DNA from 3 places in the Streptomyces sp. NPDC052023 genome. Region 1 is predicted to be linked to each of the others. Evidence: predicted binding sites of a transcription regulator. Region 1 holds the regulator's gene; each other region holds the start of a gene.
What was found. Region 1 encodes HrcA, which represses chaperone genes, less so after heat shock. Its sites were predicted from a motif close to TTNGCACTCNGNNNNNCNGAGTGCNAA; they were not measured.

Region 1 (9,485 bases):
CACCCTGCGGGCCGTCGCGACAGGGCGCGTAAGGCCATCGCGCGCCCACCGCGGCTTCGGGGAGCTGTTCGCGGTGGCCGGGGTCAGACGTTCAGGAGCTGCCACTCCTGGAGTTCCACGAGGTTGCCCTCGGGGTCCTTGAGGTGGGCGGTGCGCATGCGGTCGGTCGTGGGGGCGGGGCCGTGCAGGAGGGTCGCGCCGCGCTCCGTGATGCGTGCGCAGTAGCCGTCCAGGTCGTCGACGCGCAGGACCACCAGGGAGCGGTGGCCCGTCGCGGTGTCGTGCACCTCGCCCAGCAGGTCCGCCATCATCGCCCGGTCCTGCAGCGCGATGCCCGCCGAACCCGTCGCGGGGCTGAATCTCTCGTACGGCCCGTCGGTCGCGCCCGACTGCGGCTTGAGGCCGAGGACATCGGCGTAGAAGTGGTAGCAGGTGGTGAAGTCGCTGACCAGGAGTCTGACTTGGGCCAGTTCCATGACGTCCTCCCGCGTGGGGATCAGGACCAGCGTCCGGTACGGCCGAGCAGCAGAGCCGCCGCCGCGGTACCGGCCGTCGAGGTGCGCAACACGGACGGGCCGAGGCGGTAGGCGGGCGCCCCGGCCTCGGCGAAGAGGGACAACTCCTCGGGGGCCACGCCCCCTTCGGGACCGACGACCAGCATGATCTCGCCCTCGGTGGGCAGTTCGGCCCCGGCCAGCGGCTCCGTGCCGCTCTCGTGCAGCACGGCGGCGAAATCGGCCTTCGCCAGCAGCGCGGCGACCTGCTTGCTGGTCGCCGCGTCCGCGACCTCGGGGAAGCGCACGCGCCGGGACTGCTTGCCGGCCTCGCGGGCGGTGGCCCGCCACTTCGCGAGGGCCTTGGCGCCGCGCTCGCCCTTCCACTGGGTGATGCAGCGGGAGGCGGCCCACGGCACGATCGCGTCGATCCCGACCTCGGTCATGGTCTCCACGGCCAGCTCGCCCCGGTCGCCCTTGGGCAGGGCCTGGACGACCGTGATGCGCGGCTCTGCCTCCGGCTCCTCGGCCATCGAGTCCATCTGGACGATCAGCCGGTCCTTGCCCTCGGTGCCGACGACCACGCACTGCGCCCAGCGCCCGGCCCCGTCGGTGAGGACCACGTCCTCACCGGCCCGCAGCCGCTTCACCGAGACCGCGTGCCGCCCCTCGGGCCCGTCCAGGACGTACCGCCCGCCGCTGCCCGCGTCGAGGTGACCGACGACGAACACCGGCGCGGTCATCCGGCACCACCCCGGCCGGACAACGCTGTCCCGGCCGCCGCCAGCTCCGCCGCCAGCACCTCGACCAGCCGCCCGGCGGGCAGCTCACGCGCCATCCGGTGCCCCTGCCCCGCCCACAGCGACATGCCCTGCGCGTCGCCCGCCTTCGTGGCGGCCTTGCGGATCGGGGAGGTCAGGTGGTGGAGCTCGGGGTAGGCGGCGGGAGCGTACGGGCCGTGCTCGCGCATGAAGCGGTTGACCAGACCGCGGGCGGGGCGGCCGGAGAAGGCGCGGGTGAGTTCCGTACGGACGAAGAGCGGGTTCGTCAGCGCCTGCTTGTGCACGGCGTTGGCGCCCGACTCGGCCGTGGCGAGGAACGCCGTGCCGAGCTGGGCCGCGCTCGCGCCGGCCGCCAGCACGGCGGCGATCTGGCTGCCCCGCATGATGCCTCCGGCGGCGACCAGCGGCAGGCCGACCGCCTCACGGATCTGGCCCAGCAGGGAGAGCAGCCCGATGGCCGAGCCGTCGTTCTCGGGGATGTCCCGGTGGGTGCCCTGGTGGCCGCCGGCCTCGGCGCCCTGCACGATCACGCCGTCCGCGCCCGCCTGCTCGACGGCCCGGGCCTCGTCGGGGGTGGTGGCGGTGACCAGGGTGAGGGTCCCGGCCCGGCGCAGGGAGTCGAGGACGTCGCGGGACGGGACCCCGAAGTGGAAGGAGACCACCGGCACGGGGTTGTCCAGCAGCACCGCGAGCTTGGCCTCGTAGCCGTCGTCCCGGCCACCGTCGGGGTCGCCGAGCTCGGTCTCGTACCAGGCGGCCTCGCCGGCCAGTTGCTGGGCGTAGACGTCGACGGCGGCGGGCTCGGCATACTCGGGCTGCGGCATGAACACGTTCACGCCGAAGGGGCGGCCGGTCAGCCCCCGCACCTGCTTGATCTCCTGGTACATGCCGTCGGCCGTCTTGTACCCGGCCGCGAGGAATCCGAGCCCGCCGGCCTCGGAGACGGCCGCGGCGAGCTGGGGTACGGAGACGCCGCCCGCCATGGGGGCCTGCACGATCGGGAGCGGGACGAGATCGGTCAGCGCGGAGGACATGACCGCATGTTGCCACGTCCTTCGAACAAGTCCGAATCGGGCCTGCCGCCTGGCATAGGCCAGGGGCAAGCCGCTCGGCTTCGCGGCCCCACGTCCGCCGGGAACGCCCTGGGGACGCGCCGGCGGCTCCCGCCGTCAGCGCCCGTTGAAGGCGTCCTTCAGCCGCGAGAACAGCCCCTGCTGCCCGGGCTGGAACTGCCCCTGCGGGCGTTCCTCACCGCGCAGCTTGGCCAGCTCGCGCAGCAGGCGTTCCTGCTCCACGTCCAGCTTCGTCGGGGTCTGGACCTCGACGTGCACGATCAGGTCGCCGCGTCCACCGCCCCGCAGGTGCGTGACGCCCCGGCCGTGCAGCGGGATCGACTGGCCGGACTGGGTGCCCGGGCGGATGTCGACCTCCTCCATGCCGTCCAGGGTCTCCAGCGGCACCTTGGTGCCGAGAGCCGCCGCCGTCATCGGGATCGTCACCGTGCAGTGCAGGTCGTCACCGCGGCGCTGGAAGGTCTGGTGCGGCAGCTCGTGGATCTCGACGTAGAGGTCACCGGCCGGACCGCCACCGGGCCCGACCTCGCCCTCACCGGCGAGCTGGATGCGCGTGCCGTTGTCGACGCCGGCCGGGATCTTGACCGTCAGGGTGCGCCGCGACCGCACGCGGCCGTCGCCCGCGCACTCCGGGCACGGGTTCGGGACCACGGTGCCGAAGCCCTGGCACTGCGGGCACGGGCGCGAGGTCATGACCTGGCCCAGGAAGGACCGGGTGACCTGCGAGACCTCACCCCGGCCCCGGCACATGTCACACGTCTGCGCCGACGTACCCGGCGCCGCGCCCTCGCCGCTGCACGTGGTGCAGACGATGGCCGTGTCGACCTGGATGTCCTTGGTCGTGCCGAAGGCCGCCTCGTCGAGCTCGACCTCGATACGGATCATCGCGTCCTGGCCACGGCGGGTGCGCGAGCGCGGCCCGCGCTGCGACGCCGTACCGAAGAACGCGTCCATGATGTCCGAGAAGTTCCCGAAGCCGCCCGCGCCGAAGCCGCCCGCGCCACCGGCGGCGGCCTGCGACAGCGGGTCACCGCCGAGGTCGTAGACCTGCTTCTTCTGCGGGTCGGAGAGCACCTCGTAAGCGGCGTTGATCTCCTTGAACCGCTCCTGGGTCTTCGGATCGGGGTTGACGTCCGGGTGCAGCTCGCGCGCGAGCCGCCGGAAGGCCTTCTTGATCTCTTCCTGCGACGCGTCGCGGCGCACGCCGAGGACGGCGTAGTAGTCCGTGGCCACTTACGACTCCGCCAGGATCTGTCCGACGTACCGTGCCACTGCGCGTACCGCTCCCATCGTTCCCGGGTAGTCCATGCGGGTCGGTCCGACCACGCCGAGCTTGGCAACCGCCTCGCCGCCCGAACCGTAGCCCACCGACACCACCGACGTGGAGTTGAGTCCCTCATGGGCGTTCTCGTGCCCGATGCGCACGGTCATGCCCGAATCCTTCGCCTCGCCAAGCAACTTGAGGAGCACGACCTGCTCCTCCAGCGCCTCCAGCACCGGCCGGATGGTGAGGGGGAAGTCATGTCCGAAGCGGGTGAGATTGGCCGTGCCGCCGATCACCAGCCGCTCCTCCGTCTCCTCGACGAGCGTCTCCAGCAGGGTGGAGAGCACCGTCTGGACCGTACCGCGGTCCTCAGCCTCGAAGGCCTCCGGCAGATCCTGCACCAGTTGCGGCACGTCTGTGAAACGGCGGCCCGCGACCCGGCTGTTCAGCCGCGCCCGCAGATCCGCCAGCGACGCCTCACCGAACGGCGCCGGGCAGTCGACCATCCGCTGCTCGACCCGCCCCGTGTCCGTGATCAGCACCAGCATCACGCGCGCGGGAGCCAGCGAGAGCAGCTCCACGTGCCGCACCGTGGACCGGGTCAGCGACGGGTACTGCACGACCGCGACCTGCCGGGTGAGCTGCGCGAGCAGCCGCACCGTCCGGGTCACCACGTCGTCGAGGTCGACGGCGCCGTCGAGGAAGTTCTGGATCGCGCGCCGCTCCGGCGCGGTCAGCGGCTTGACCTCGGCGAGCTTGTCGACGAAGAGCCGGTAGCCCTTGTCGGTCGGGATGCGCCCGGCGCTGGTGTGCGGCTGGGCGATGAACCCCTCGTCCTCCAGCGCCGCCATGTCGTTGCGGACCGTCGCCGGGGAGACACCGAGGCTGTGCCGTTCGGTGAGCGCCTTGGAACCGACCGGCTCCTCCGTGCCGACGTAGTCCTGGACGATCGCGCGCAGCACCTGCAGCCGTCGTTCACTGAGCATCCGCGCACACCTCCAGTACGTCGTCCCCTTGGCGCTCCCCCTGGCACTCGGCGTACGCGAGTGCCAGCCCTACCGGCCCAGTGTACGGCCGTCGGGTACACCCCGGGCAAGGCCGGTCCCGTGCGGTCGTGCCGGGCGGGGGCGTACGGCTAGCGTCGCCGTATGAGCGTGACTTGGGAAGAGGTGGGCTGGGAGCGGCTCGCGGGCGGCGTCGGGCGGTGCCGGCTGCCCGGCTGGGACTGCACGGTGGGGCTGGTGACGGGCCGGGGCGCGGCGCTGCTGATCGACGCGGGGTCGAGCCTCGCCGAGGGGGCGGCGCTGCGGGCGCGGGCGGAGGCGCTGGTGGGCGGGCGTGTGACTCATCTCGCGCTCACCCACCCCCACTTCGACCACGTCCTCGGCGCGGCCGCCTTCGCCGGCGCGGAGGTCTTCGGGGCGGTCGGCGTGGACGGGGTGCTCGGCGGCCGTCGCGGGCGTGAGGAACTCCGCGCGGACGCCGTCCGCCACGGCCTGGACGCGGCGGCGGCGCAGGAGGCGGCCGACACACTGGTCCCGCCCCGCCACCTCGTGTCCGGCGAGTGGACCCTCGACCTCGGTCCCGGGCGGCAGGTGCTACTGGCGAACGTGGGCCCGGGGCACACGGCGTACGACCTGGTGGTGCTGGTGCCCGGTGACCCGGAGGTGGTGTTCTGCGGCGATCTGGTGGAGGAGTCCGGCGAGCCCCAGGCGGGCCCGGACGCGGTTCCCTCGCACTGGCCGGCCGCCCTCGACCGGCTGCTCGGCCTCGGCGGCGAGGACGCGCTGTACGTGCCCGGTCACGGTGCGGTCGTGGACGCCGCGTTCGTACGGCGCCAGCGCGACGCCCTGGCCGCGCGCTTCGGCGTGTCGCACGGATGACGTAACGGGCTGTCCATATCGTCATGCGAATGCGCCAGTACTCTCCGGACCTGACCCCGCCGTGGAAGAAGCCGACGCCCGTCCCGGAGGTCGCCGCGGAGCCCGGCCTGGTGGTCGAGGAGCCCGGCACCGGTTTCTGCGGGGCCGTGATCCGCTGCGAGGCGGGCACGGTGACCCTGGAGGACCGCTTCGGCAAGCACCGGGTGTTCCCGCTGGAGCCGCGGGGCTTTCTGCTGGAGGGCAGGGTGGTGACGCTCGTACGGCCGTCGACCGGCCCGGCACGCCCCACCCGCACCGCGTCCGGTTCGGTCGCCGTCCCCGGCGCACGCGCGCGCGTGGCCCGCGCCGGGCGCATCTACGTCGAGGGGCGGCACGACGCCGAGCTCGTCGAGCGGGTCTGGGGCGACGACCTGCGCATCGAGGGGGTGGTCGTGGAGTACCTGGAGGGCGTCGACGACCTCCCGGCGATCGTGGAGTCCTTCGCACCGGGCCCGGACGCACGGCTGGGCGTCCTCGTGGACCACCTGGTGCCGGGCACGAAGGAATGGCGGATCGCGCAGGCGGTGACGAGCGAGCACGCCCTGGTGGTGGGCCACCCGTACATCGACATCTGGGAGGCGGTGAAGCCGTCGGCCCTGGGGATCGCGGGGTGGCCGACGGTGCCGCGCGGGCAGGACTGGAAGACGGGGGTGTGCCGGGCGCTGGGGTGGCCGGCGGAGAACACCGGGGCGGTGTGGCAGGCCATTCTGCAGCAAGTGGGGTCCTACAAGGACCTGGAGCCGGAGTTGCTGGGGCGGGTGGAGGAACTGATCGACTTCGTCACGGGCAGCGGTCACCCGCCGGAGTGATCAGTCCACCAGATCCCTGACCACCGCGTCCGCCAGCAACCGCCCCCGCAGGGTCAGCACCGCACGCCCCTCTTCGTACGGCCCCTCTTGGAGCAGCCCCTCGGACAGCGCTCGGCGGGACGCCTCCACGCCCTCCTCGCGGAGGAGGGCCAGCGGCACGCCCTCCCGCAGACGCAGCTCCAGCAGAATCCGCTCCACCCGGCGATCCTCGCCCGTCAGGAGTTCACGTCCGGCGCCCGGCGAGCGGCCCTCCGCCAGGGCGGCGGCGTACGCCCCCGGATGCTTCACGTTCCACCACCGCACGCCTCCCACATGGCTGTGCGCGCCCGGCCCCGCGCCCCACCAGTCCGCGCCCCGCCAGTACAGCTCGTTGTGCAGGCAGCGGGCGGCGTCCGAGGTGGCCCAGTTGGACACCTCGTACCAGTCGAAGCCGGCCGCGGACAGCCGCTCTTCGGCGATCAGGTAGCGGTCGGCGTGCACGTCGTCGTCCGTCATCGGCACCTCGCCCCGGCGGATCCGGCGGGCGAGCTGCGTGCCCTCCTCGACGATCAGGGCGTAGGCGCTGATGTGGTCCGGGCCCGCGCCCAGCGCCGCGTCCAGGGAGGCCCGCCAGTCGTCGTCGGACTCCCCCGGGGTGCCGTAGATCAGGTCCAGGTTCACGTGGTCGAAGCCCGCCGCGCGGGCCTCCGCCACGCACGCCTCCGGGCGCCCCGGCGTATGCGTTCGGTCCAGGACCTTCAGAACGTGCTGCCGCGCGCTCTGCATCCCGAACGACACCCGGTTGAAGCCGCCGTCGCGCAGGGCCGCGAGGTACGCCGGGTCGACCGACTCGGGGTTCGCCTCCGTCGTGACCTCCGCGTCGGCCGCCAGCCCGAACTCCTCGCGGATCGCCCCCAGCATCCGTACGAGATCGTCCGCGGCCAGCAGCGTCGGCGTACCGCCCCCGACGAAGACCGTGCGGGCCTCGCGCGGGTCGTCGCCGAGCACCTTGCGGGCCAGCCGGATCTCGTCGATCAGGGTGTCGGCGTAGTTGTCGCGCGAGGCGAGCACGCCGCCGGTGCCGCGCAGCTCGGTGGCGGTGTAGGTGTTGAAGTCGCAGTAGCCGCAGCGGGTGGCGCAGTACGGGACGTGCAGATAGAACCCGAGGGGTCGGTCCGCCGCCCCGGCGAGCGCGGCCGGGGGCAGCGCGCCGTCGTGCGGGACGGGCTCGCCGTCGGGAAGTGCGGAAGGCATGTCCTCCATTGTCCCGTACGCCGGACGTCACTCGGCCCGGAGCACCAGCGGCGCCGGATCGTCCTGCGGCGGCCACCCCAGATCGTCCTTCGGGGGCCACCCGCTGCCCGCCCGCCCGGCCTCACTCGGCCCGGAGCACCGGCAGCGCCGGATCGTCCTGCGGCGGCCACCCCAGATCGTCCTTCGGGGGCCACCCGCTGCCCGCACGCCCGGCCTCACTCGGCCTGGAGCACCAGCAGCGCCAGATCGTCCTCCGGGGGCCGGCCGCCGAAGTCGTGCACCAGCCGCCTGATCCGCTCGGCGATCGCCTCGGCACCCAGTCCCGCACACCCCGCCAGCGCCGCCGCCAGCCCGTCCCCGTCGTCGAACTGGCGTGAGCCGCTGCGCCGCTCGGTCACTCCGTCCGTGACGCACAGCAGGGTGTCCCCGGGCTCCAGCTCGAAGCTCTCGCTGATGTACGTCTCGTCCTCCACGACCCCGAGCAGGGTCTGCGGCCGGGCGGCCGTACGGACGTCGCCGCCGGGCCCGAGCAGCAGCGGCAGCGGATGCCCGGCGGAGGCGACGGTGCAGCGGACGCCCCCGTCGAAGGGGGTGAGTTCGCCGTAGAGGAGCGAGAGGAAGCGGGTCTGCGGGCCGTCACCGGGGCCGGAGGGGCCGACCAGGGCGCGCGCGGCCGCGTCGGCGGCCTCCGTGGCGTCGTCGAGCAGGAGCTGGTTGAGGCGGTCGAGGACGTCGGCGACGCGGTAGCCCTCGCGGGCGAGCAGTCGCAGCCAGGGGCGTGCCAGCCCGATCACGACGGCCGCCTCCGGCCCCTTGCCCTGCACGTCCCCGATGGCGAAACACCAGCGCCCGTCGCCGGCCGGGAACAGGTCGTAGAAGTCACCGCTGGGCCCGCCCTTGTCGCAGGGCTCGTACACGAGGGCGCTGCGCATGCCGGGGATCTGGGCGACCGCGCCGGGCAGCAGCCCGCGCTGGAGCACGGCGCTGATGGTGGCCTGCCGGGCGTACTGCCGGGCCGCCCCGATGGCCAGCGCCACCCGCCGGCTCAGGTCCTCGACGAGCCCGGTGATCTCGTCCGGGAACTCCGTGACGCCGGCCCGCCCGATGACCAGCGTGCCGAGCGGCCTGCCGCCGGCGACCAGGCGGTAGGCGAGTGCGCTGCCGCCGGGGGGCGGGTAGGGAGCGGCGCGGGCGAGGGGCGGGGTCCCGTCCGGGACGGACATCCCCGGCGCCCGGCCACGCGCGGGCGCGCCGGCCCCGGCAGCCGTACCGTGTCCCGTCCCCCCGGCCCCGGCAGCCGCACCTTGGCCCCTCCCCCCGGCCCCGGCAGCCGCACCTTGGCCCCTCCCCCCGGCCGCGGGAGACGCGCCGGCGGCCCGTCCCTCCCCGGCCCACGAGTCCGCTCCCCAGGCGTCCGACGGCCAGGGATGGACGACCGGCCCGGACGGGACGGCCCCCGGTTCCGTCATCCGCGGAGGCTCCTTCTCCAGGCACCGTCGCAGTTCCTCGATCCGTTCCTCGCTGGCGTGCCACACCCGGGCCAGGCGCGCCCCGGCCGGCGCGCCGCCGTCGGCCCACCCGGTCCGGCCGCCCAGGGCCTCGTCCTCCAGCCAGACCGCGCACCAGTCGGCGAGCCGGGGCACGATCAGCTGGCCGGTGAGCGCGGCGACCAGGTCCTCGTCGAGCTGCCCGGCGAGCAGGTCGGACGCCTCGGCGAGAAAGGACAGCGCGCCCCGGCCGAGCCAGTCCCGGTCCCGTTCGGCCCGCTGCGGCGCGGGCGCGAGCAGCTCGGCGCCGAAGAAGCCCGTGTGTTCCGCTTCGTGGTCCGCCGCATCCGGGCACGCCTCGGCGGACATCCGCGCCCATACCGACTTGGCGCCGCGCCGATACGTCACGCCCCAGGTCTCA
Region 2 (9,485 bases), on a different contig from region 1:
CTTGCGGAGCTCCTCCGGTTCCACCGCCGAGCCCCGCTTCTTCACGGTCAGGATCCCCACCTCCCGTTCCCGCAGCAGGGCCTTCAACTTCTTCACGTTGAAGGGCAGTTGGTCGGTGATCTCGTAGGCGGAGGCATACGGTGCGGGGCGCCGCTCGTCGGCGGTGACGTACGCGATCGTCTCGTCGATCAGCCCGCCGCCGAGCTCCGCGGCAACCTCGGCGACCAGATGGGCGCGGATGACGGCGCCGTCGGGCTCGTACAGGTAGCGCCCGACGGGGCGAACCGCCGGGTCGGGCAGGCCGCGGGAGCGCAGGGTGCGGGGGCCGGGGAGGAGAGTGGCGCGCACCAGGCCGGGCTCGGTGCCGAACCACAGCACCGCCTCCTTCACATCCCCGCCGTCCGAGATCCACTCCGCCTCGGCCACGTCGGGAACCGCCTCGTGCGGGATGCCGGGCGCGACCTTCAGGGCGGCGTGCGGGGTGGTCGCCGCGGCCCGGACGGCCCAGGAGAGCGGGGGCGAATACGCCTCCGGATCGAAGATCCGGCCCCGGCCGCCGCGCCGCGCCGGGTCCACGAACACCGCGTCGTACGCCGAGAAGTCCACCTCGGTGACGTCCGCCTCGCGCACCTCGATCAGCGCGTCCAGCCCCAGCGCCTCGGCGTTCGCCCGCGCGACGGCCGCCGTCGGCGCGTCGCGGTCCACGGCGAGGACGCGGATCCCGGCGCGGGCGAGGGCGATCGCGTCACCGCCGATGCCGCAGCACAGGTCGGCCACGGAGGTCACGCCCAGCTCGGCGAAACGCCGGGCGCGGTACGTCGCCACGCTCGCCCGCGTCGACTGCTCGACCCCGTGCGCCGTGAAGTACATCCGCTCGGCGTCCGCCGCCCCGAACTTGGCCACCGCACGCTGCCGCAGCCGCGCCTGACCGAGCGCCGCCGACACCAGGTCGGCCGGGTGGTCGCGGCGCAGCCGGGTGGCGACCGCGAGTTCCTGGGCGGGGTCGGTGCCGCGCACCTCGTCGAGGAGGGCCCGGCCTTCGGGGGTGAGGAGAGGGGCGAGGTCGTTCACCGGGACATTGTCGGCCAGTCGGTGGATGGTCCGCCGCCGGCGGCGGTGTCAGCGGGGGTTGGGGGGTGGGGCCTGGGAAGATCCGGCCCCATGGGACTAGTAGTACAAAATGACAAAAAAGGGCCGAATGGCCGCCTCAGGGCCTCGACGACCATGGCGGGAGTCGCCGTACTGACCGCCGCCTCCCTCGCCTCGGGCTGCGCGCGGAGCGACGAGGCGCCCCCGCCACCCCTCAAGGCGCCCCCGGCCCGCGCCCTCGACGGATACGCCGCCAAACTCCGCGCCGAGCACGCCGCGCGGGTCGCCGCCGCGAAGCGCTGGGGCCTGAAGGAGACCCCGCTGAGGGCGCCGGCACCGCCCGCGCGCAAGCCGCACATCGCCACCCGCGACGGATTCGAGGTGGACGGACACGTGGAGCAGAAGCTTCCGCCGGTCTTCACCACCGTCCCCACCAAGGAGAAGGTCGTCTTCCTCACCATCGACGACGGCGCCGAGAAGGACCCCGCGTTCCTGCGGATGATGACCGAGCTGAAGATCCCGTACACCGCCTTCCTCAGCGACTACCTGGTGAGCGAGGACTACGGCTACTTCAAGAAGATGCAGGCCAGGGGGGTGACCCTGAACAACCACACCCTCAACCACCCCTATCTGCCCGGCCTGTCCTACACCGAGCAGAGGGACGAGATCTGCGGCATGCAGGACGTCATCGAGCAGCGCTACGGCAAACGCCCGCGCCTGTTCCGCCCGCCCTACGGCAACTACAACTCCGACACCCTGCACGCCGCCAAGGACTGCGGCATCACGCACGTGCCGCTGTGGAACGAGGAGGTCTTCGTCGACCGCTGGGACTACCGCGAGTGGGACCGCGACATCCACCCCGGCGACATCGTCCTCAGCCACTTCCGGGGCACCGACGACTGGGCGGGCGAGATGCCCGACATGATCCGCGTCTTCCTCGACAAGATCACGGCGAAGGGGTACGCGGTGGGACGCCTGGAGGACTACCTGTGACTCGGCGCGGGTGGACGGCCGGGGCCGCGGTGCTGCTGGCCCTGCTCGCCGGCTGCGCACCTCCCGACGTCCCCCGCGGGCGGTCGGTGGAGGCGGGGGCGGCACCCGGCTCGGCCGCCACGCAGCCCCCGCCGTACCGCCGCTGGGGGCTGTCCGCGCCGCTCTCCGCGCCGCCCTCGCAGCTGCGCCACCCCGCCCGGCCGGCGGACGGGCTCGCCCCGGTCCTGGACCGCATCGCGACCACCCACAAGGTCGTCTTCCTCACCTTCGACGACGGCGCCGAGAAGGACCCGCGCTTCGTCGACATGGTCCGCGAACTGCGCCTGCCCGTGAGCATGTTCCTCACCGACAGCGTCGTCGGCCCCGGCTACGGCCACTTCGCGCGCCTGCGCTCGGTCGGCGCGAGCGTGCAGAACCACACCCTCGACCACGCCGCCCTGCGCGGGCTGCCGTACGCCGGGCAGCGCGCCGAGATCTGCGGCCAGCAGCAGAAACTCCGCGCCCGCTTCGGTGTCCGCCCGCATCTGTTCCGCCCGCCCTACGGCACGTACGACACGACGACCCGCAAGGCGGCCGCCGACTGCGGCATCAAGGCGATCGTGCTCTGGCGCGCCACGATGAACGCGGCCGACCTCACCTTCACCAAGGGCCCCGCCCGCCTGCGCCCCGGTGACATCGTCTCGGTCCCCTCGACCGAGACCCCCGAGCCCATGCTGCGCGAACGCACGACGCGCCTGCTCCGCCGGGTCCAGGAGGCGGGCCTGACCGTGGGGCGGCTGGAGGACTACCTCTGAGGGGAACGCCGGGAGGTGCGGGGCGGCTCTCCGGGACGCCTGGCACGCTGCGCGCACCGCCGCACGCGAGTGCCGTACGGCCGACGCGCCACGGGCAACTGGCACTCCGCTTGACCGAGTGCTAACCGCAGTCATAGTCTCGGCTCTGGCACTCCCCACTGGAGAGTGCCAACACAGCGACGGGCAGGTCCGGCACCCGCGACGACGGATCGACCTGGTCGCCACCTCAGACAGTTAACCCCGTGAGATCTCCGAAGGGGGAGGTCGGATCGTGACGACCACCAGCTCCAAGGTTGCCATCAAGCCGCTCGAGGACCGCATCGTGGTCCAGCCGCTCGACGCCGAGCAGACCACCGCCTCTGGCCTGGTCATTCCGGACACCGCCAAGGAGAAGCCCCAGGAGGGCGTCGTCCTGGCCGTGGGCCCGGGCCGCTTCGAGGACGGCAACCGCCTTCCGCTCGACGTCGCCGTCGGCGATGTCGTTCTGTACAGCAAGTACGGCGGCACCGAGGTGAAGTACAGCGGCGAGGAGTACCTCGTCCTCTCGGCTCGCGACGTCCTCGCGATCATCGAGAAGTAGTTCACCCACAGCACACCGCTTTGAGCTGCGCCCCTGGCACCCGCGACCGATAACGAAGCCGGGCGTCCGGGGCGCAGTTCATTTACCGCAGACTTTCCGAGAGGGCTCCCGCTGCCATGGCGAAGATCCTGAAGTTCGACGAGGACGCCCGTCGCGCCCTCGAGCGCGGCGTCAACAAGCTCGCCGACACGGTGAAGGTGACGATCGGCCCCAAGGGCCGCAACGTCGTCATCGACAAGAAGTTCGGCGCCCCCACCATCACCAACGACGGCGTCACCATCGCCCGCGAGGTCGAGGTCGAGGACCCGTACGAGAACCTCGGCGCCCAGCTGGTGAAGGAGGTGGCGACCAAGACCAACGACATCGCGGGTGACGGTACGACCACCGCGACCGTCCTGGCCCAGGCGCTGGTCCGCGAGGGCCTGAAGAACGTCGCCGCCGGCGCCTCCCCGGCCGCCCTGAAGAAGGGCATCGACGCCGCGGTGAAGGCCGTCTCCGACGACCTGCTGGCCTCGGCCCGCCCGATCGACGAGAAGTCCGACATCGCCGCCGTCGCCGCGCTGTCCGCCCAGGACCAGCAGGTCGGCGAGCTGATCGCCGAGGCGATGGACAAGGTCGGCAAGGACGGTGTCATCACCGTCGAGGAGTCCAACACCTTCGGCCTGGAGCTGGACTTCACCGAGGGCATGGCCTTCGACAAGGGCTACCTGTCGCCGTACTTCGTGACGGACCAGGAGCGTATGGAGGCCGTCCTCGACGACCCGTACATCCTCATCCACCAGGGCAAGATCTCCGCGATCGCGGACCTCCTGCCGCTGCTGGAGAAGATCATCCAGTCCAACGCCTCGAAGCCGCTGCTGATCATCGCCGAGGACGTCGAGGGCGAGGCCCTCTCCACCCTCGTCGTGAACAAGATCCGCGGCACCTTCAACGCCACCGCGGTGAAGGCCCCCGGCTTCGGCGACCGCCGCAAGGCGATGCTCCAGGACATGGCGACCCTCACCGGCGCCACGGTCATCTCCGAGGAGGTCGGCCTCAAGCTCGACCAGGTCGGTCTGGACGTCCTCGGCTCCGCCCGCCGCGTCACCGTCACCAAGGACGACACCACGGTCGTCGACGGCGCCGGCAAGAAGGAGGACGTGGAGGGCCGCGTCGCGCAGATCAAGGCCGAGATCGAGGCCACGGACTCCGACTGGGACCGCGAGAAGCTTCAGGAGCGCCTCGCGAAGCTGGCCGGCGGCGTGTGCGTGATCAAGGTCGGCGCCGCCACCGAGGTGGAGCTGAAGGAGAAGAAGCACCGTCTGGAGGACGCCATCTCCGCGACCCGCGCCGCGGTCGAGGAGGGCATCGTCTCCGGTGGTGGCTCCGCGCTCGTCCACGCCGTGAAGGTGCTGGAGGACAACCTCGGCAAGGAGGGCGACGAGGCCACCGGTGTCGCCGTCGTCCGCCGCGCCGCCGTCGAGCCGCTGCGCTGGATCGCGGAGAACGCGGGCCTGGAGGGCTACGTCATCGTCTCCAAGGTCGCCGAGCTGGAGAAGGGCAGCGGTTACAACGCCGCCACCGGCGAGTACGGCGACCTGGTCAAGGCCGGCGTCATCGACCCGGTCAAGGTCACCCGCTCCGCCCTGGAGAACGCCGCCTCCATCGCCTCCCTGCTGCTGACGACCGAGACCCTGGTCGTCGAGAAGAAGGAAGAGGAGCCGGAGGCCGCGGGCCACGGCCACGGTCACGGCCACGCGCACTGACGCAGGACCGCACCGAGGAGGCCCGGCACCGGACGGTGCCGGGCCTCCCCGTTTCCCCTCGCGGGTCTACCGTTCCATCTCCTCGAACGCGCCCAGCTGCTCCATCAGCCCCAGCCGGTCGTACTCCCACCAGGCCTCGGCGAGCCTGCCGTCAACGCCGCAGCGGAAGACGGTCGTCCCCGTCATGGTGACGTCCTTGCCCGTGGCCGGGATGCCGAGGAACTCGCCCTTGTGCGTGCCCTTCCAGAACCATCGCGCACACACCCGGTCACCCTCCGCGATCAGGTCCTCGACGGTGAACTCGAAGTCGAAGCCGTCCCGCCAGACGCGCAGCTCGCGCCGGACGTGATCCATCCCGACCACGTCCTCCACGTTCGCCGGATCGTGGTGCTGATGGTGCTCGACCATGACCTCGTCGAGCGGGGGCAGCTCCCCGGCCTCCGACGCCAGGGCGAAGAACCGCCGCACCGTGGTGCTGGACAGCTGCTCGTCCCGCACCACGTCCAGGTCCGTGAACCTCGGCGCCTCGTCGCAGAGCGCGACCATCTCCCGGAAGATCCGGTCGGTCTCCGGCAGCGTGGAGTTCCGCATCGCTTCCTCGTACGACGGGAACTCCACGATCTCGATGAAGTGCGACGCGTCGGTCCGGTCCTTGCCGATCAGACTGTGCGTCGCCGTCCGTTTGCCCTTGGTCTGCTCGACCCACGCGTCCATCAGCCGGTCGAGCTCCTGGAACCGGCTGGTCTTGCAGTCGATGACCTGCACGAATGTCATGGCGCCGCCTCCCGTCCCCCCTGGGCCCGGTGCACGCCTCCATTGTCCCCCGGCGGGCTCACTGCGGCCCGTACTTGCGTCCCGCCCGTGAGCTGACCCCGCCGAGCAGTCCGCGGGGGGCCACCTTCACCACTCCCATGAGGGCCTTGTAGCGAGGATCCGGGATGGAGAGGGTCTTGCCGCGGGCCAGGTCGGCGAGGGCCGCTGCGACCAGCTTGTCCGCGTCGAGCCACATCCAGCTCGGGATGTTGTCCGTGCCCATGCCGGCCCGCTCGTGGAACTCGGTGCGGACGAAGCCGGGGCACAGTGCCATCAGCCGTACGCCGCTGCCCGCCAGGTCGCGGGCCGCGCCCTGGGTGAACTGGACGACCCAGGCCTTGGACGCGCCGTAGGTGCCGCGGGGGAGGAAGGCCGCGACCGAGGCGACGTTCACGACACCCCCGCGTCCCCGCTCCCGCATCGCCTCGGTCGCCGCCGACGTCAGCCGCAGCACGGCCTCGCAGTGCACCTTGAGCATCTTCAGCTCGTCGGCCATGGACACGTCGAGATAGCGGCCCTTGTTGCCGAAGCCGGCGTTGTTGATCAGGAGGTCGACGGGGTTCTTGCGGTCGGCGAGGCGGGCGGCGACGGCCTCGATGCCGGTGTCCGTCGCCAGGTCCGCGGTGAGCACCTCCGCCTCGATGCCGTGCCGGTCGTGCAGTTCGGTCGCCTGCTCGCGGAGGCGTTTGGTGTCGCGGGCCACCAGGACGAGGTTGTGCCCGTCCGCCGCCAGCCGCCGCGCGAACGCGGCGCCGATTCCCGCGGTCGATCCCGTAATCAGAGCCGTTGTCATGGGCCAAGGGTAGTGACCCGCAAGGGCGGGCGACGGCGGCCGAGGGTGAAGTTTTCGCGGGTTATGCCCTCGTGACCTGCGGTCAGGCGTCCTGCGGCGCCGCGTACTTGCGTGCCTTCGCCAGCCACTCCGGGTGCAGGGCGTCGCCCGCCTGAAGCAGCCGCGGCAGCAGCGCCGTCTGCGTCGTCCGCGCGCGGAAGGCCAGCGAGACGGTCACCTCGTGGGCGGGCCGGTGCACGATCTCCACCGGATCACCCGCACGGATCTCGCCGGGCTCCAGCACGCGCAGGTACGCCCCCGGAGCGGCCTGGCGGGTGAACCGCCTCACCCATCCCCGTTCATCCAGATGGCTCTGGAACGTCCGGCAGGGGATCCGGGGCGAGGTGATCTCCAGCAGCACCTGCCGCCCGATCCGCCAGCGCTCGCCGATCAGCGCGCCGGAGACGTCGATCCCCGACGTGGTGAGGTTCTCGCCGAAGCAGCCGTTGGCCAGCGGGCGTCCCAGCTCGCGTTCCCACGCGTCGAGGTCCTCGCGTGCCATCGCGTACACGGCCTGGTCGTCGCCTCCGTGGTGGCGTGTGTGGCACACCGCGTCGCCGGCCAGGCCGCTGCCCCCGACGCCCTTGGGACCGGGCGCCGCCACCCGGACGGGCCGGTCGACCGGGCGCTTGTCGATGCCGGTCACGCCTTCGGGGTTGTCCGTATAGGGGACGGCCTGCACTCGGCCCAGGTTCACAGACAGAAGCCTCATGCGGGAACGGTAGGCGACCGCAGTCAAAGTGTCGACGAATTATTCGACGCCGTACCCAAGGCTCGCTTATGCTTGGACCGTGATCGAGGCCCGTCATCTGCGCGTCCTGCGCACCGTCGCCGCCACCGGTTCCTTCTCCGCGGCGGGTCGCGAGCTGGGGTGCACACAGCCCGCCGTCAGCCAGCAGATGAAGGCGCTGGAGACGTCCGTGGGGACGCCCCTGCTGGTGCGCACCGGACGGGAGATGCGGCTGACGCAGGCGGGCGAGGCGCTCGTCCGGCACGCTTCGGGCATCCTCGCCGGGCTCACCGCGGCCGAGGAGGAGGTGGCCGCGATCGCCGGGCTGCGCGCCGGACGGGTCCGGCTGGTGTCCTTCCCCAGCGGCAGCTCCACCCTCGTGCCGACCGCCCTCGCCGCCCTGCGCGCCGCGCACCCGGGAACCCGGGTGTCCCTGGAGGAGTCCGAGCCGCCGCAGTCCGTCGACAAGCTGCGAGCCGGCGACTGCGATGTCGCGCTCGCGTTCCGTTACGAGGGGGCGGCGGGCGCCGAGGAGTGGGACGACCTGGTCGTACGGCCGCTGCTGACCGACCGCCTGGTGGCGCTGGTACCCGAACGGCACCGGCTCGCGCGCTCGCAGTCCGTCGCCATCGGGGAACTCGACGGCGAACCGTGGATCGCGGGCTGCCCACGCTGCCGCGGCCAGTTGATCGAGGTGTGCGCGGGCGCCGGCTTCACACCGCGCATCGACTTCGCCACCGACGACTATCCGGCGGTGGTCGGCCTGGTGGGCGCGGGTCTGGGGGTGGCGGTGCTGCCACAGCTGGCGATCGAGTCCGTACGGCCCCGGGGGGCGCGTGCGGTGACGCTGGAACCGGCGGTGCGGCGGGAGATCGTCGCGCTGACGCTGCCCGATCTGGCGCAGGTGCCGGCGGTGCGGGCGACGCTGGATCAGCTGGCGAGGGCGGCGGCCCGGTAGCCACGCCCGTCAGTTCCCGGAGGGTCTTGGGCACCCCGTGGTCAAGGGGTGGAGCAGGTGCAGGTGTGCTCCATCTGGAGAAACGTTCCTTCAGGTGTTCGAAGCGGCATTGCCGCCTGTCGACGCCGGCACCAGCCGGTGGCGTGCCCTCCCCATGAGCTCCTCGCGCTCGTCCTCGGTCAGCCCGCCCCACACGCCGTACGGCTCGCGCACCGCCAGCGCGTGTGCCGCGCACTGCGCGCGGACCGGGCACCTCATGCAGACCTCTTTGGCCGAGTTCTCGCGAGCGCTCCGCGCCGCCCCGCGCTCGCCCTCCGGATGGAAGAAGAGCGAACTGTCCACCCCGCGACAGGCGGCCAGGAGCTGCCAGTCCCACAGGTCCGCGTTCGGTCCGGGAAGGCGGGAGAAATCTGCCATTGCGTGACCCCTTGTAGCCGTTCTGAGCGGATACGGTGCCCACGACCGTACATCTACGATCTAAGGAGATGAAAATATGACTCATTGCGAATCTAGCCTCAGACACCAGCAGATGGGAAGAAATAGGTCTAAATGGGGCATAGGTTGTGATGAAAGATTGTGGGTCTCCCGCGCATGTCTGCACCGTGTCCGTGCCCTCACGTAGAGTGCCGAAGACGGCGCACAGCCCCGTAACTCTTTCGAGTGACCGTCGTTGAGAGTGCGGAGGCGGTTGAAAACACAAGCGCTCGGGCAGGCGTCCGAGACGGTCGACCGCACAGGTGACGATTTCGTACCAGCCTGGAGGCTCAAGGTGACGCGCATCAGCTGCGGAGGGCGGCCATGACTTCCGTCCTCGTCTGCGACGACTCCCCGCTTGCCCGAGAGGCGCTCCGCCGCGCGGTCGCGACCGTGCCCGGTGTCGAGCGTGTGACGACGGCGGCCAACGGCGAGGAAGTCCTCCGCCGCTGGGGTGCCGACCGCTCGGACCTGATT
Region 3 (9,485 bases), on a different contig from region 1:
AGGCCGAGACCATGCAGTGGCTGCTCAGCGGGGGCGGCGGCTACGCCGACGCGGTCGGCAGGTACACCATCGACTCCCCGGAGAACGTCGCGACCTTCACCTGGCTGCGCGACGAGCTGGTCGGCGAGGGGCTCACCGGGCCGGTCGCCCCCGGCAAGCTGGACCGGGCCGACGCCTTCGCCGCCTTCGCCAAGGGCGAGGTCGGCATGCTGAACGGGCATCCGTCCCTGATGAAGATGGCCGAGAAGCAGGGCGTGGAGTACGGCATGGTGCCGATGCCCGGCGTGGACGGCGAGTCCAAGGCCACCATGGGGGTCGCCGACTGGATGCTCGCCTTCAAGCAGAACGGCCACAAGGAGCAGGTCGGCGAGTTCCTCGACTTCGTGTACAGCGAGCAGAACGTCCTCGACTTCTCCCGCGAGTACGACCTGCTGCCGGTCACCAACTCCGCCTCCGACGCGATGAGCGGGGCGCCGCAGGACCGGGACCTCAAGCCCTTCCTCGACGAACTCGCCCTCGCCGAGATCTATCCCGTGGGCAAGACGTCGTGGGCGTCGGTCAGCGCGGAGGTCAAGAAGCGGATCGGCTCCGCCGTGGCACCGGGCGGCAGCCCGGCGGCGATCCTGGGCCGGCTCCAGTCGACGGCCACGACGGCGGAGAGCTCGACGGCCCGCTAGCGCAGGACCGGCCGGGGCCGGACCCGTTGTCGGTGGGGGCGGCTACCGTGCTGAGCATGGACCAGCAGCAGCTCGCCCGACGGGAACAGGACGTCCTCGCCCTGGAGCGCCGTGGCTTCTTGGGCCCCGGCGCCAAGGAGCGCGCGATACGTGAGGAGCTGGGCCTGGCCCCGGTCCGCTACTACCAGCTGCTCAACGCCCTGCTCGACGACCCGCGGGCACTGGCGCACGACCCGGTGACGGTCAACCGCCTGCGGCGGATACGGCAGCGGCGCCGGGCGGAGCGGTAGCGCCGGTCCGGCGGGGCCGCCGGACCGGCGTCAGGATGGATAGGGTCGCGGTATGGGCAGCCACGAGACCGAAACCGGCAAGACTCTCCCCACGCCCGCCACCTCCGCCGGGCGGGCCGGGCTCGACGCGATCCTCGCACGGCCCGGCAAGGCGGTGATCGCGCTCGACTTCGACGGGACGCTCGCCCCGATCGTGCCCGACCCGGAGCAGGCCCGCGCCCACCCGGACGCCGTGCCGGCGCTCGCCGCCCTCGCCCCGAAGGTGGCCGCCGTCGCGGTGATCACCGGGCGCCCGGCCGACGTCGCCGTACGCCACGGCGGGTTCGCGGGCGTCCCCGGTCTGGAGCACCTCGTCGTCCTCGGTCACTACGGCGCCGAACGCTGGGACGCCGTCAGCGGCGAGGTCAGCGCGCCCGCCCCGCACCCGGGCGTCGCCGCCGTCCGGGACGAGCTGCCGGGACTGCTCGGCCGCGAAGGCGCCGGGCCGGGCACGTGGATCGAGGACAAGAGCCGCGCGATCGCCGTCCACACCCGCCGCGCCGGCGACCCGCAGGCCGCGTTCGAGGCCCTGCGTGGACCCCTGACGGACCTCGCCGCCCGGCACGGACTGATCGTCGAGCCCGGCCGCATGGTCCTGGAACTGCGCCCGCCCGGCATGGACAAGGGCGTGGCCCTCCTCGACTACCTCCGGGAACGGGGCGCCGAGTCCGTCCTCTACGCGGGCGACGACCTCGGCGACCTCCCCGCGTACGCGGCGGTCGGCACGCTCCGCTCGGAGGGCACACCGGGGCTGCTGGTGTGCAGCGGCAGCGACGAGGTGACCGAGCTGCGGGAGCGGGCCGACCTGGTGGTCGCCGGCCCGCAGGGCGTGGTCGGACTGCTCGCGGGTCTCGCGGCTCAGCTGGAGGGCTGATCGCGCAGGGCGGTCAGCTGGTCGAGGAACCACTGGGCCGGAGGCAGGGCGGTGGCGGCGGCCGCCAGCCGCTTCGTCCGCTCGGCGCGTTCCCCGGCCCGCATGGTCAGCGCCTCGTGCAGCGCGCCGGCCGTGCCGGTGATGTCGTACGGGTTCACCGCGATCGCGTCCTCGCGCAGTTCCTCGTACGCCCCCGCCTCCCGGGACAGCACCAGCGCGCATCCCTCGTCGGACACCACCGGCACCTCCTTGGCGACCAGGTTCATGCCGTCGCGGATCGGGTTGACCAGGGCCACGTCCGCGAGCCGGTAGGCGGCGAGCGAGCGGGCGAAGTCGTCCTTCACGTGCAGCACGACCGGCGTCCAGCCCGGCGTCCCGTAGCGCTCGTTGATCTCCTCGGCCACCCGCCGCACCTCGGCCGTGTAGTCGCGGTACACGGCGAGGTCCTGCCGCGAGGGGTAGGCGAAGGCGACGTGAACCACCCGTTCGCGCCACTCGGGGCGGTCGTCGAGCAGCTGCCGGTAGGCCAGCAGTCCGCGCACGATGTTCTTGGACAGCTCGGTCCGGTCGACGCGGACGATCGTCCTGCGGCCCTCGCCGACCTCCGCCCGCAGCGCGGCCATCCGCTCCTCGACGTCGGCCTCGTGGGCGCGCTTGCGCAGGAAGTCGGCGTCGGCCCCGAGCCCGTGCACGCCGATCCGTGTGTCCCCGAGCCCTCCGGTGAACGTCTCGCAGCAGGCCGTGAAGGCGTCCGCCCACCGCCGGGTGAGGAAGCCGAGCCGGTCCGCGCCGAGCATCCCGCGCAGCACCTGTCCCGCGACGTCGTCCGGCAGCATCCGGAAGTACTCCGGCGGCGCCCACGGGGTGTGCGAGAAATGGCCGATCCGCACGTCGGGCCGCAGTGCGCGCAGCATCCCCGGCACCAGCGTCAGGTGGTAGTCCTGCACCAGCACCGCGGCGCCCTCGGCCGCCTCCTGGGCCAGCGCCTCGGCGAACGACCGGTTGTATGCCTCGTACGCCGCCCACTGCCGCCGGAACTCCGCGTCGAAGACCGGCTCCAGCGGCGTCTGGTACAGCATGTGGTGCACGAACCACAGCACGGAGTTGGCGATGCCGTTGTACGCGTCGGCGTGCACCCCGGCCGCGATGTCCAGCATCCGCACACCGGACTCGCCCACGCCGCGCCGCACCGCCTCGCGGTCGCCGTCGCCGAGGGCGGAGCACACCCACAGCGCGCCGGCGTCGGGGCCGATCGCGGAGAGGCCGGAGACGAGCCCGCCGCCACCACGCCTGGCGTGCAGCGAGCCGTCGTCACGCACCTCGTACGAGACCGGGCCCCGGTTGGAGGCCACCAGTACCTGCGCAGGACCGTACGTCGAAGCCATACGCCTCAACCTAGCCCTCTCCTGATCCGCTCAAACGTACGGTTCGAGACCGAAAGGCGGCCGTATACAGCCGTACGCTGCCGTACCCAGCGCTCAGGCCACTTTCCGGGCCGCGTACTCCGCGATCTCCACCATCGGCGGGCGTTCCTCCGTGTCCACCGAGTACGTCCGTGGCTCGAACCCGTCCTCCACCCGTTCGAACTGGGTGAGGCACGGGCGGACGAGGTGGCCGCGGGCCAGCCGGAGCTGGGCCGTGCGGTAGATCGCCGCCGCCATCCGGCCGAGCGCCTGCCCGTCCTGGTGACGGTGCTTGCGCACGCCGACGTCCACCTGGGCGAGGGCGTCCAGCCCGACCAGATGCAGGGAGTCCACGAGCATGCCCAGCTCCACGCCGTACCCGACCGGGAACGGCAGCTGCTCCAGCAGCGAGCGCCGGGCCGCGTACTCACCGCCGAGCGGCTGCACGAAGCCGGCCAGCTGCGGCCAGTGCAGGTTCAGCAGCGGGCGTGCCACCAGCTCGGTCACCCGGCCGCCCTGCCCGGCGGCGTCGCCCAGGGGGCGGTCGTACATCCCCTTGACGAGGGCGATGTCCGGATCGGTGAGCAGCGGTCCGACGATGCCCGTGACGAAGTCCGAGGAGAACTCCTTCAGGTCGGCGTCGATGAAGCAGACGATGTCGCCGCGGGTGACGAGCAGCGAGCGCCACAGCACCTCGCCCTTGCCGGGGACGGGCGCGACGCGCGTGAGTATCCCGTCGCGGTGTTCCACCCGGGCGCCCGCCGCGGCGGCCACCTCGGAGGTGCGGTCGGTGGATCCGGAGTCGACCACCACGATCTCGTCGACCAGCGGCACCTGCTCCACGAGGTCGTGCCGGATCGCGGCGACGATGTCACCGACGGTCTCCTCCTCGTCCAGCGCGGGCAGCACGACACTGATCGTCTGGCCCGTGCCGTGCTTCGCGGCCAGGACCGTGTGGAGCGGCCGGTCGGCCAGCGACCAGGAGCGGGTGCTCAGCCAGCGCTCGACTTCCTCCAGCACGGTCCGGTGCTCCTCTGCATTTCGTGATCCATCTCGCGGTTCGGACGACTATCTCAGCAGTCCTGGCCTTCGGTTACAGTCTTGAACAACGCTGGTGACCATCGCATGTCGGGGGCCGTCGGCGCGCACCACGGCATGACAACCACATACAGCTCATCCAGAGGGGCAGAGGGAAACGGCCCGTTGAAGCCCCGGCAACCCTCCAGTCGGTTCTCGTAGATCGTTCTCGATCGTTCCGCGAGGCTCCCGGCTAGGGAAGGTGCCAATTCCGTCTCACGGCGAGATGCGTCGTGAGGAAGATGAGGAGAAAGGGCCTCGCCTCACATGGCTGTGCAGACTGTCGCAAGCAGCACCAGCAACCCCACCGTCGACCTCGGTCCCGCCGCGGCGCTGTCCTGCCGCGAATGCGGCCACCGCGTCCCGCTCGGCCCGGTCTTCGCGTGCGAGGAGTGTTTCGGCCCGCTGGAGATCGCCTACGACTTCTCCGCGTACGAAGCGGAGGAGCTCCGCAAGCGCATCGAGGCGGGCCCGTCGAACATCTGGCGTTACGCGCCGCTGCTGCCCGTCCCCGCCGACGTGGCCGGCAAGCCGAACCTGAACCCGGGCTGGACCCCGCTGGTCCAGGCCGACCGCCTCGCCGGTGAACTCGGCGTGGAGCCCGGCAAGCTGTTCGTCAAGGACGACTCCGGCAACCCGACCCACTCCTTCAAGGACCGGGTGGTCGCCCAGGCCCTGGAGGCCGCGCGGGCCTTCGGCTTCACGACTCTCTCCTGCTCCTCCACCGGCAACCTCGCCGGTGCCGTCGGCGCCGCCGCCGCCCGGGCCGGCTTCCGCTCCTGCGTGTTCATCCCGCACGACCTGGAGCAGGGCAAGGTCGTGATGGCCGCGGTCTACGGCGGCGAACTCGTCGGCATCGAGGGCAACTACGACGACGTGAACCGCTTCTGCTCCGAACTCATCGGCGATCCGGCGGGCGAGGGCTGGGGCTTCGTCAACGTGAACCTGCGGCCGTACTACGCGGAGGGGTCCAAGACCCTGGCGTACGAGATCTGCGAGCAGCTCGGCTGGCGGCTGCCCGACCAGATCGTGGTGCCGATCGCGTCCGGCTCCCAGCTGACGAAGATCGACAAGGGGCTCCAGGAGCTGATCAAGCTCGGTCTCGTCGAGGACAGGCCGTACAAGATCTTCGGGGCGCAGGCCGAGGGCTGCTCGCCGGTGTCGACCGCGTTCAAGTCGGGGCACGACGTCGTACGGCCGCAGAAGCCGAACACCATCGCCAAGTCGCTGGCCATCGGCAACCCGGCCGACGGGCCGTACGTGCTGGACATCGCGCGGCGTACCGGCGGCGCGGTGGAGGACGTGACGGATGCTCAGGTCGTGGACGCGATCAAGCTGCTCGCGCGGACCGAGGGGATCTTCGCGGAGACCGCGGGCGGGGTGACCGTCGGGGTCACGCGCAAGCTGGCCGAGAACGGGGCGCTGGACCCGTCGCTCACCACCGTCGTACTCAACACCGGTGACGGTCTGAAGACTCTGGACGCGGTGGCGGGGACGGGACTCACGGCGACGATCCGGCCGAGCCTCGACTCGTTCCGCGAGGCTGGTCTCGCGTAAGAGAGCTTTGCACTTCGTCTGCGGGCCGGTGGGCGCCGGCTCCCAGTCCCCGCCCCCTGGGGCGTCACCCTGACCGGAGGTTCCACGTGAGCGTCACTGTCCGTATCCCGACCATCCTGCGCACCTACACCGGTGGCCAGGCCGAAGTCACCGCCGACGGGGCGACCCTCGCCGAGGTGATCGACGACCTGGAGAAGAACCACACCGGCATCGCCGCCCGGGTCCTGGACGACCAGGGCAAGCTGCGCCGGTTCGTCAACGTGTACGTCAACGACGACGACGTCCGCTTCGAGCAGGGGCTGGAGACGGCGACCCCGGACGGCGCAGGCGTGTCCATCATTCCGGCGGTGGCCGGAGGCTGAAAGGCCGCCGAAACCGCCCACGCGTTACCGTGAGTAAGTCCGGTTACTCAATGTTCATCGAATTGCCCCCTCCGTGAGAGAAGCGGAGGGGGCAATTCAGTGTGGTTGAGCGCGGTAGAGTTGGGGAACGCGTCGCGAGGTGACATGCCGGACGCATATGAGTTCCGGCTCCGGTGCGATGAGAAGTAGCCAAAGTGTGTGGCTCTTTTGCGCCTTTCATTCCTTTTATGGAGCCCGACTTGCCCTGAATTCGGGCAGATTCTCCCTAAATTGCCGACCGTCTGCACCCAGATTTCTCGTCCGATTGACCTGTTGCAGACGGCAGTTGGACAGATACATTCAGCCGCGGTCGACGCGTTCCGGCGCACGCCCCCGGTGAACAGGGGGCGAGGTCTGACCCGGATCCGCGAAGTGCGGATCTGTGCAAGGGCCAGTAATAGGGGAGTTAGGCATGGCTCAGGGCACCGTCAAGTGGTTCAACGCGGAGAAGGGGTACGGCTTCATCGCGGTCGACGGTGGTGCGGACGTCTTCGTCCACTACAGCGCGATCCAGATGGACGGCTACCGGACCCTCGAAGAGGGTCAGCGGGTCGAGTTCGAGATCTCGCAGGGTCAGAAGGGCCCGCAGGCCGACATGGTTCGCGTCACCGCTTAAGCGCGCGACCACCGCATGTGACGTTTTTGTTCGAAGGGCCCGTACCTCTCCGGAGGGGCGGGCCCTTCGGCGTGCGCCCCCTGGGGCGCGCCTTGTGCCCCCCCTGTGCCCGCCTTGTGCCCGCATCCGGTGTTCGCGGGTGGCGGAGCCCCCGGCCCGGATCCGGGGAGGCGCTTGCACTCGGCAGGGGCGAGTGCTAATCATTGCGTTAGCACTCTGAAGGTGAGAGTGACAAAGAAGGACCGGGTCGGTGAGGCCGCAGGCCGGGTGGGGCAAGGAACCACGAGGCAGGCGAGCCGTCCGTCGCGGGCGCGGGCGCGGTCCGAAGGAATCACCCCCAGTCCTGGAGGGACCACTTCACATGGCCAAGATCATCGCGTTCGACGAGGAGGCGCGGCGCGGCCTCGAGCGCGGCATGAACCAGCTCGCGGACGCCGTGAAGGTGACGCTCGGCCCCAAGGGCCGCAACGTCGTCCTCGAGAAGAAGTGGGGCGCCCCCACGATCACCAACGATGGTGTCTCCATCGCCAAGGAGATCGAGCTCGAGGACCCGTACGAGAAGATCGGCGCCGAGCTGGTCAAGGAAGTCGCCAAGAAGACGGACGACGTCGCCGGCGACGGTACGACCACCGCCACCGTCCTCGCCCAGGCGCTCGTCCGTGAGGGCCTGCGCAACGTGGCCGCCGGTGCCAACCCGATGGCCCTCAAGCGCGGTATCGAGAAGGCCGTCGAGGCCGTCTCCGGCGCCCTGCTCGACCAGGCCAAGGAGGTCGAGACCAAGGAGCAGATCGCCTCCACGGCCTCCATCTCCGCCGCCGACACCCAGATCGGCGAGCTCATCGCCGAGGCCATGGACAAGGTCGGCAAGGAAGGCGTCATCACCGTCGAGGAGTCCCAGACCTTCGGTCTGGAGCTGGAGCTCACCGAGGGTATGCGCTTCGACAAGGGCTACATCTCGGCGTACTTCGCCACCGACATGGAGCGCATGGAGGCGTCGCTCGAGGACCCCTACATCCTCATCGCCAACTCCAAGATCTCCAACGTCAAGGACCTGCTCCCGCTCCTGGAGAAGGTCATGCAGTCGGGCAAGCCGCTGCTGATCATCGCCGAGGACGTCGAGGGCGAGGCCCTGTCGACCCTGGTCGTCAACAAGATCCGTGGCACCTTCAAGTCCGTCGCCGTCAAGGCCCCGGGCTTCGGTGACCGCCGCAAGGCCATGCTCGGCGACATCGCCATCCTCACGGGCGGCGAGGTCATCTCCGAGGAGGTCGGCCTCAAGCTGGAGAACGCGACCCTGGACCTCCTGGGCCGCGCCCGCAAGGTCGTCATCACCAAGGACGAGACCACCATCGTCGACGGCGCCGGCTCCGCCGACCAGGTCGCGGGCCGGGTCAACCAGATCCGCGCCGAGATCGAGAACAGCGACTCGGACTACGACCGCGAGAAGCTCCAGGAGCGTCTGGCGAAGCTGGCCGGCGGCGTGGCCGTCATCAAGGCCGGTGCCGCCACCGAGGTCGAGCTCAAGGAGCGCAAGCACCGCATCGAGGACGCCGTTCGCAACGCGAAGGCGGCCGTCGAGGAGGGCATCGTCGCCGGTGGTGGCGTGGCCCTGCTCCAGGCCTCCACGGTCTTCGAGAAGCTGGACCTGGAGGGCGACGAGGCGACCGGCGCCAACGCCGTGAAGCTCGCCCTGGAGGCCCCGCTCAAGCAGATCGCCGTCAACGGTGGTCTCGAGGGTGGCGTCATCGTCGAGAAGGTGCGCAACCTGCCCGTCGGCCACGGCCTGAACGCCGCGACCGGTGAGTACGTCGACATGATCGCCGAGGGCATCATCGACCCGGCGAAGGTGACCCGCTCTGCCCTGCAGAACGCCGCCTCCATCGCCGCGCTGTTCCTCACCACCGAGGCCGTCATCGCCGACAAGCCGGAGAAGGCCGCGGCCCCGGCCGGCGGCGGCATGCCGGGCGGTGACATGGACTTCTGATCCTTTTCGAGGATCGGACCCGTCCGTAAGTACCGAGGGCGGCACCCCCTGGAGACAGGGGGTGCCGCCCTCGGGCGTTTCACACGCCGGGGGCGTAGTGCCCGTGGCGACGGCGGGCTGACGGACGTCGTTCGGCACCGCCGCCCGCCCGGCCGGTGAGCCGTCCGCGCCGCGCACCGAGTGCGGGTCGAAGTGCGCCGATCAGCAGCCCGTCCGGGACGAGCCAGGAGGCGGCGCGGGCGAGCAGGCCGAGCTGGTCGCCGACGTAGTGCAGCCCGTGCACGCAGGTGAGCAGGTCGTACGTCCGGTCCGGCGCCCAGGTCCCGACCGGCGCGACGGCCTCCTGCCAGCCGGCTCAGGGGGTCCATGCCCAGCTCGCGGGCGTAGCTGTCGACCCCGGCCGACCGTGCTCCCGGTTCATCGTGGCCCGGATCACAGAAGGTTTGTCGTGCGGGACGGAATGGCGCGCGCCGCAGGGTGGTTGACGCGGAGGTGTGCTTCCATGCATGCGCATAATTCGCATACGCATGAACCTTCCGTGAAGCCCGTGCGTGTGCGTGAGACGTC

Region 2: the regulator HrcA is predicted to act here: its motif matches at 2,975-3,001, upstream of groES (co-chaperone GroES).
Region 3: the regulator HrcA is predicted to act here: its motif matches at 7,108-7,134, upstream of groL (chaperonin GroEL).

What each region holds. Positions count from the first base shown of each region.
Region 1 is NZ_JBIUBW010000001.1:762,045-771,529, forward strand. Features, by position in the region: gene ACIHCM_RS03540 (VOC family protein) at 84-476, opposite strand; gene ACIHCM_RS03545 (16S rRNA (uracil(1498)-N(3))-methyltransferase) at 497-1,237, opposite strand; gene ACIHCM_RS03550 (nitronate monooxygenase) at 1,234-2,310, opposite strand; gene dnaJ (molecular chaperone DnaJ) at 2,446-3,582, opposite strand; gene hrcA (heat-inducible transcriptional repressor HrcA) at 3,583-4,599, opposite strand; gene ACIHCM_RS03565 (MBL fold metallo-hydrolase) at 4,762-5,496, shown strand; gene ACIHCM_RS03570 (DUF3097 domain-containing protein) at 5,526-6,344, shown strand; gene hemW (radical SAM family heme chaperone HemW) at 6,345-7,577, opposite strand; gene ACIHCM_RS03580 (SpoIIE family protein phosphatase) at 7,793-9,485, opposite strand, start outside.
Region 2 is NZ_JBIUBW010000006.1:203,882-213,366, reverse strand. Features, by position in the region: gene ACIHCM_RS15760 (methyltransferase domain-containing protein) at 1-1,071, opposite strand, end outside; gene ACIHCM_RS15755 (polysaccharide deacetylase family protein) at 1,162-2,082, shown strand; gene ACIHCM_RS15750 (polysaccharide deacetylase family protein) at 2,079-2,876, shown strand; gene groES (co-chaperone GroES) at 3,148-3,456, shown strand; gene groL (chaperonin GroEL) at 3,573-5,201, shown strand; gene ACIHCM_RS15735 (ester cyclase) at 5,268-5,975, opposite strand; gene ACIHCM_RS15730 (SDR family NAD(P)-dependent oxidoreductase) at 6,034-6,807, opposite strand; gene ACIHCM_RS15725 (MOSC domain-containing protein) at 6,890-7,558, opposite strand; gene ACIHCM_RS15720 (LysR family transcriptional regulator) at 7,638-8,534, shown strand; gene ACIHCM_RS15715 (WhiB family transcriptional regulator) at 8,625-8,951, opposite strand; gene ACIHCM_RS15710 (response regulator transcription factor) at 9,333-9,485, shown strand, end outside.
Region 3 is NZ_JBIUBW010000011.1:121,663-131,147, forward strand. Features, by position in the region: gene ACIHCM_RS22530 (extracellular solute-binding protein) at 1-677, shown strand, start outside; gene ACIHCM_RS22535 (DUF3263 domain-containing protein) at 734-967, shown strand; gene otsB (trehalose-phosphatase) at 1,020-1,880, shown strand; gene ACIHCM_RS22545 (trehalose-6-phosphate synthase) at 1,865-3,265, opposite strand; gene ACIHCM_RS22550 (glucosyl-3-phosphoglycerate synthase) at 3,359-4,303, opposite strand; SAM riboswitch class I at 4,454-4,609, shown strand; gene thrC (threonine synthase) at 4,628-5,917, shown strand; gene ACIHCM_RS22560 (ubiquitin-like small modifier protein 1) at 6,004-6,279, shown strand; gene ACIHCM_RS22565 (cold-shock protein) at 6,731-6,934, shown strand; gene groL (chaperonin GroEL) at 7,296-8,918, shown strand; gene ACIHCM_RS22575 (hypothetical protein) at 8,998-9,201, opposite strand.